DNA from 3 places in the Novosphingobium panipatense genome. Region 2 is predicted to be linked to each of the others. Evidence: riboswitches for the same ligand, from Rfam matches in the RefSeq annotation. Region 2 holds a riboswitch; each other region holds the start of a gene.
The links. Region 2 has a riboswitch for cobalamin ahead of QOL62_RS04290 (TonB-dependent receptor). Riboswitches for the same ligand answer to the same signal wherever they lie in the genome.

Region 1 (2,264 bases), on a different contig from region 2:
CGACAGGTTCCCCGCCCAGGTAGGCGAAGCGAAACGTCGCGGGTTTTCCGGCGGCGCCCCGGAAGGCGTAGAAGCGGTGCGCGCCGATGGTGCCCAGGGGGTGCAGGCTTGGCGCCCAGTACGGCCGGACCTGTACAGTGTGGTAATGCGTGGCGAGCCCCGCCGGCGCATAGACATAGCCCGCCAGCGCAGCACGCGCGACGGCCCGGGCCCGCTCCCAGAACATCGGCTGCGGCCGGCGCGCCAGCGACCCGTCGCACGTGAAGGAGAACTGGCACCCGGTCGATCGCTCCGACCCCTGGTAGACGACGCCGCACACCGTGCCGGGATAGGCGGGATGAGCCACCCGGTTGAGCACGACCTGCGCGACCGCGCGCTGGCCTGCGTCGGGCTCACTCGCCGCTTCATAGTAGATCGCCGCCGTGAGGCACTGGAGCGCGCGGGTGCGATCGACGCCGGACCTGTCGATAAAGAGGGGGCGGGCGAAAGGCAGCGGGCCGCTTGCCCGATCGTCCGCGTCCGAATGGATGCCCTCGCCGATCTGCAGAGGGCGCGTCTCCGCTTCAAGATAGTAGAAGGCGGAGCCCGGAAAACTTGCACCGGCCTGCTCGAAAGGCATCGGCTGCGGGTCCGATTCGGAAAGCGCGGCGTCAGCGACGGCGAAGCGCCCCCAGTCATCGCCCCACTCATCGGGCGCCGCGAAGGCGGGCAGCGCGACCGTCATGGCCGCCGTCATGACGTAGATCCAATGTCGCTCACGCCCGCGTGGACGCCGTCCGACCGGCCGGGCGCGGCGCGGATACCGTGCGGCGAAGTCACGGGGCCTCTGGACCACGAGCTGCTCGCGCTCCATCCGATGCGCCTCTGCGGCGTCTCGTTCGGTGGAGGCGGGGGGAGCAGGCACGCGTTTCCTTTCAATCTCGAGCGTCGCCTACTGCAAGTGGCCGGATGGCGCATCCTGCCGTTTCGGAGCCGTCCCGTTGCGGTACAGGGTGGCTCCTATCAGCAAAGGTTTACGATTTGCTCCAAAGCGGCCGCCTCTTTGCGCGGCGGGAATGCGGCACCGCCGGAGCGGCTTGCCAAGTGGGCGGCGCACGACTATCCGCGCGCTCACGTCATGGGTGCCTGCAAGGGCCTAAGAGGGAAGCCGGCTGCAATTGCCGGCGCTGCCCCCGCAACTGTGACCGGGGAGGGGCCTTCAACAAGCCACTGGCCGCAGGCCGGGAAGGTGAGGGCGCACCGGCGATCCGGAAGCCAGGAGACCTGCCCGCTGACGGTCGTTCCGCAATCGGACGGGGTGTACCGGTTGCAGCGAGCGTGTCGCGCCGAAAGGTCCGGCTCGCACGCCTCCGCCATGAACGGCAAGAGCACGTTCAAGGTCGGGAGGCCACATGAAGTACCTGTTTATGCTTGCCACAGCGCTCACGATGGCGCCTGTTGCCCAAGCGGAAGAGATGGCGCCCGCTGATGGTGGGCGCTCCGATATCGTCGTGACCGCCACGCGTGAGCCAACGCCGCTGACCCAGGTGGGCCAGTCGGTGAGCGTCGTCACCCGCGACGAGATCGAGCGCGTTCAGGCGATTTCGGCCACGGACGTCCTCTCCCGCCTTCCGGGCAGTTCGGTGGTGCAGTCCGGCGGCTTTGGCCAGCCGTCGAGCGTCTTCATACGCGGTGCCGAGAACGCGCAGTCGCTCGTGCTCATCGATGGCGTGCGCATCAACGATCCGGGCGACGTGGGGGGCGGGTTCGATTTCGGAGCCTTACCGATCGCGCAGTTCGATCGTGTCGAGGTGGTGCGCGGCGCATCCGGCGTGCTGTGGGGGAGCCGCGCGGTGGGAGGGGTCATCAACCTTATCACGGCCGAGCCGACGGAGGAATGGAGCGCGCGTGGGCAGGCCGAGTACGGCTGGCGCGATCGCAGGCAGGCGAACGTGTCGGCCTCCGGGCTTGTCGGCCCCGTCGGGGTGGTTCTCGGTGCCAACTGGATGAAGGGCGACGGCTTCTCCGCGTTCAACGAGCGGCGCGGCGGGACGGAGAAGGACGGCTTCGAGAGCCGGAACGCCAATGCGCGCCTCTCGCTGGAACTGGCTCCCGGGCTTTCGGCGGATGCGGGCGGGTTCTACACCAAGGCGAATTACGATTACGACGCGTCCGGCGCCGACGCGCTGCACGTCGGCCTGAAGCGGGATACCCTGGGCTACGCGAACCTGCGTTATGCCGATGCCGCCGGTCGCCTCAGCGCGCGCTTCGGCTACGGCCTCAAC
Region 2 (2,264 bases):
GCACGACCGGCGAGGAGTCGTCGATCGCCTGATCGTTGAGGTCGGCCTTGGTATAGCTGTAGCGAGCAACGGCGGTGACCTTGAAGTCCGGCGTCGGCGTCCAGTTCAGCTTGCCCGACAGTCCGAGACTGTCGGAACCCAGATCGCGGTCTCCCGCAGGAGCGGTCGGATAGCCCTCGGTGGTGAGATAGCTACCGGATAGGGCGTAGTCGAATGTATCGCCCACAATACCCGCAGCGCGACCTGCCGTCGAAACCGTGCCGAATGAGCCACCCTCCACACGCGCGGTGAAGCCGGGCGCTTCGCGTCCCGAAAGCGTGGTATATGTGACGACGCCGCCTATCGCATCCGAACCATAGAGCGACGACTGCTGGCCGCGCAGGACTTCGACGCGGGCGGCTTCATCGGCGATGAGGGTGCCGAAATCAAATTCCCCGTGGAACGGGTCGGACGCCTTGATGCCATCGATGAAGACCAGCACATGATTGCCTTCCGAACCGCGGATGCGGATCTGGGTCAGGCCGCCGATCGCACCCGTCCGATTCACGGCGACGCCGGGAACGTCGCGCAGGACGTCGGACAGGACCCGCGTCTGGCGATTCTCAAGTGCTTCGCTGTCCAGAACCGTAATGGAGGAGCCGATCAGGTCGGCCGGAATGGCATCGCCCGAACGCGATGCGGTAACGACGATGTTCGTGTCGTCCGTCGCGCCGGTTTCGGCCAGCGCCGGCGTTGCCGCCAAGAGTGGGATCAGGGAAACAAAAGTCTTGGTCACGGCTGTTAAGCCTCCGCACGCCGAGCAACGTCAGGGCAGGGGCGTGCCGCCGGCAGCCCGTCAGCCGGTGAGGCAAACGGACGAACGAACGGTCGGCGCACGCCCACGGGCGGGCGCATGTCGCCCGCGATCGCGCACCGATGCGGCCCCGCCGCAAGGTTCGTCGCTCAGACGGAGATTGACCGTGCCGTGACCATCCCCTGGATCAAGGCAAGAGCGACCGGTGCGCTGGCAGGTCTCCTGGCTTGCGGGTCATCGCTTGATGCACGGCCTTCCCGGATCTCGCATCTTCATGCGTTCGATCCAGTGACCTGTCTGCCGATGGCACGGCCGACAATGTGCACTTCGCTCACCGCTCACAGTTGCAGGGACAGCCTCGGATTGGGATGGCGTGAACCATCCGCACCGCGTTCCCGTTTTAAGTCCTCTCGGACACCAGCGCGATCATGAACGTCCGCACACGCGAACATTCGCCGCCGCTCATAGGGCGCTGTGCGAGGAAAGCCAATCGCAGAATGCATCGTTCGGGCACGCCCAGACGATACGATGGTATGGCAATCGCCTGCGCGGCGAAATCGAGCGCTTGTCGCCCCTGAATATAAAGAACGCAGGGACGTGTTTGCCGGGAAGAGGCTGGCGGACAGGGTGGGATTCGAACCCACGGTGAGCTTGCACCCACGGCGGTTTTCAAGACCGCTGCCTTAAACCACTCGGCCACCTGTCCGCATACCGTCTAGTCCTGCCGATCCTGCACTTTCGTCGGTTCGCCATCAAGATGGAACCGCTTGGTGCGCGTCGCCTTCTGTGCCTTCCCTTCGGGGCTGGCGCTTCGGGAGACAGATAGGCCGGGTACTCTTCGGTCTGTCTGATGGTTGAGTGCCCTAGCTGTTTTTGCGGAGCATACAAGGTCTGTCCGCCACTGCTCGAAGCAATTGCGTCGATATCTTCCAAATCTCACCGAGAGGACAGGGGGGCAGGTGGGTATGCGCTGCCGGAATCAAGGCAGCCGCTGTACGCGTGTCATGCGACGGTAGGCCTTTTATGATGCGGCAAAAAAGCCCCGTCCTTCGGGGGATCGGGTTGAAGCCGAAGAACGGGGCGCAGGTGGTGTAAGGACGACTTGGTCTGCTGGACTACCCCCCTGAAGGGACAAGCTCCAGAACGCCGGCTAGCTGTTCTCCTTGATTGTACCACGCGTTGCTTTGAGCGGCTTCTTCTCTCATCTTCGCAAGTTGACGCTCTGCCTCGCCGTGGGAATTGGCGTACAGTACTCTGACGACATACAACTGGTCATGCTTCAGTCCGGGCGGGAGGGGGTGAAGCGTGGCAATCTTGTTGACCGCTCTCAAAGTTTCCCGGTCCAGATCACGGTGTCCTGACGATTTGAGGAGCGCGACGCCAGCCGGCGCTCCGGATTCACTGCAGTTGAACTTGACGGCCACCACGCCGCTACTTGGCCGCTGGGGACCGAAAGGCTCGGGATACCTGA
Region 3 (2,264 bases), on a different contig from region 2:
TCTCCGCCAAAGCGCGATTGATGATCGTAGCGCCCACCGGCGTTGAGGGTAAGGCCGGTCAGGGGCATGAAGCGCACCTGTCCGTAGACGCTGTTGGTATCCGCCTTCTGCGGGACCAGAGCATAGGGTGTTGTGTTGTTGCCGGGGGAGGCGGTGGTCATCCGCTGCTCTTCGCGTTCAGCCCCGAATACGACCGCGAGCTGGTCCGCTGCATGGTACGTCCCTTGATATTCCCACCGGCGGACGCGGCCGTGAGCGTCGAAGGTGAGCTGGCGAATGGAACGGGCGGGGTCATAGTTCCGCCGGTCGGTTTCAGTCTGGAGCACGGCGACCCGGTTCGAGAGCTTGCCGTCGAACAGCGCGAAGTTAAGCCCGGCATAGCCGGACCACTCCTGCGTCGTGCCAAAGGCGGCGGAATCGCCGTTGAAGGCATCGAAATCGTTGCTTGCGTCCGACCAGTACCCGCGCAGGTCGAGCGCTACGCCGGGCGCCAGCCTGATGGTGGCCGTGCCGCTGGCGGCCTGCCGGGAGTAGCCATCGTCCTCGGTTCCGTTGGCTCGCGCTGAAATGCCGTTCGTTGTGAAGGTGGAGCCGGCGAGGCGCCAGTCGATGGCTTCACTGGTGCCGCCGACTCCCGCCCGGGCAGAGACGGTCTCGTGCGTTCCGGTTTCAAAGGCGGCGCTGCCTTCCAGCGCTTTCTGTGGTCTGCGCGTGGTGACGTTGACCACGCCGCCGATGGCATCGCTGCCCCACAGGATGGATTGCGGGCCGCGCAGGATCTCGATGCGGTCGATATCGTCCAGGAAGAGGTTGGTGAAGCCATACCCGCCGCTTGTGGCCGATGGATCGGCAAGGCGCATCCCGTCGATGACCATCACGGTCTGTCCGGCATCGGCACCGCGAACCCGGAGAGACGTCGCCGTGCCGTAGCCGCCGTTGCGGGACAGGCTCACGCCGGGTGTGCGCAACAGGATGTCGGTCACGGCGATGGGCTGTGCCTGTATGATGGCCGCCTCGTCCAGGACGGTGACGCTGGAAGCGTTCTGCTCCTGTGCAACAGGCGTGCGGAAGGCTGTGACGATGATGTTCCCGTCCGCAGCATCCTCCTCCGCCCGGGCGGGCGCAGCGTGGAGAGCGGAGAAGGCGAGCAGGGTCGCCAGTGTTCGTGTATGGCGCAAGATGAAGTCCCTTCTTGCAAACGGCGTCGAACCCGCCGGGCGGCCGTCACAAGGGAGCGTGCGCGAAGAGTCCCGCGAAGCAGGCACGGCGTGACGCTCCCCTGCACGGACAAACCGGCAAGGCAGTTGCTGTCGTTGCGCGAGGGATGACCCTCACCGGAAGGGAGGGCCCTCGAACACCCGGTGCACCCTGCCCGGATGAAGAACGACTGCGTCAGGCAGGTCTCCTGGCTTGCGGGTCAGCGCCGTTCCGGCCGCCTTCTCAGGACCGATGATCCCAATGGCAAATGGCTGGATGGCTCGCCGCTTACAGTTGCAGGGGCAGCCCCGGGGTTTTCACCCGGGTTCCCTTTTGATCCTCTCTCGAGGAACCTGTCGCGGCGCGGCTACTACTTCACGCCCGCGGTGTGCGCAAGTGGTCGTGCCGCCAGGCAACGGCGATATCGCCGGGCCAGCTTCCGAGCCCTGTCGCAGCGAGGGACACGGCTCCCTGCATCGGTCGGGTCAGAGCCATTTCAGCGTGCGAAAGCGCCAGAACAGAAGGACGCAGATGACCACGATGACAATCAGCACCAGAGGATATCCATAGCGCCACGAAAGCTCGGGCATGTAGCGAAAGTTCATGCCGTAGATGCCGGCGATGGCGGTCGGCACCGCAAGGATCGCCGCCCAGGCGGCAAGCTGGCGGGTAATGGCGCCGGTCCGTTGCTGCTCCAGAAGGTTGCTGAATTCAAATACGGAATTGATCACTTCCCTGAGCGCTTCCGCCATGGCCTGCACCCGCCGAACATGATCGTTCACGTCGCTGAAGTAGGGGCGGGCATCCGGATCGATGCAGGGCAGCTCGCTGCGGACGAACTTGGCGGCGACCTCGCCCATGGGGATGAGCACCCGCTGAAAACGGATGAGTTCACGGCGCAGGCTGAAAATGCGGATGATCTCGTCACGGCCCAGGAAGTTGTCGACCGTGCGCCGCTCCATCGCGAGGGTATCTTCCTCGATCGTCTCGATGATTGGAAGATAGCCGTCGACGATATAGTCGAGAATGGCGTGCAGCACGTAACCCACGCCGTTCTGCAGCATGCT

Region 1: another riboswitch for cobalamin. It lies ahead of QOL62_RS00860 (TonB-dependent receptor domain-containing protein); the one in region 2 lies ahead of QOL62_RS04290 (TonB-dependent receptor).
Region 3: another riboswitch for cobalamin. It lies ahead of QOL62_RS14675 (TonB-dependent receptor plug domain-containing protein); the one in region 2 lies ahead of QOL62_RS04290 (TonB-dependent receptor).

The regions. Positions count from the first base shown of each region.
Region 1 covers NZ_FXUI01000001.1:184,480-186,743, forward strand. Annotated here, with positions in the region: gene QOL62_RS00855 (cell wall hydrolase) at 1-904, opposite strand, end outside; cobalamin riboswitch at 1,106-1,283, shown strand; gene QOL62_RS00860 (TonB-dependent receptor domain-containing protein) at 1,392-2,264, shown strand, end outside.
Region 2 covers NZ_FXUI01000002.1:285,953-288,216, reverse strand. Annotated here, with positions in the region: gene QOL62_RS04290 (TonB-dependent receptor) at 1-775, opposite strand, end outside; cobalamin riboswitch at 989-1,230, opposite strand; tRNA gene QOL62_RS04285 (tRNA-Ser) at 1,410-1,499, opposite strand; gene QOL62_RS04280 (energy transducer TonB family protein) at 1,909-2,264, opposite strand, start outside.
Region 3 covers NZ_FXUI01000011.1:21,976-24,239, reverse strand. Annotated here, with positions in the region: gene QOL62_RS14675 (TonB-dependent receptor plug domain-containing protein) at 1-1,178, opposite strand, end outside; cobalamin riboswitch at 1,379-1,569, opposite strand; gene corA (magnesium/cobalt transporter CorA) at 1,683-2,264, opposite strand, start outside.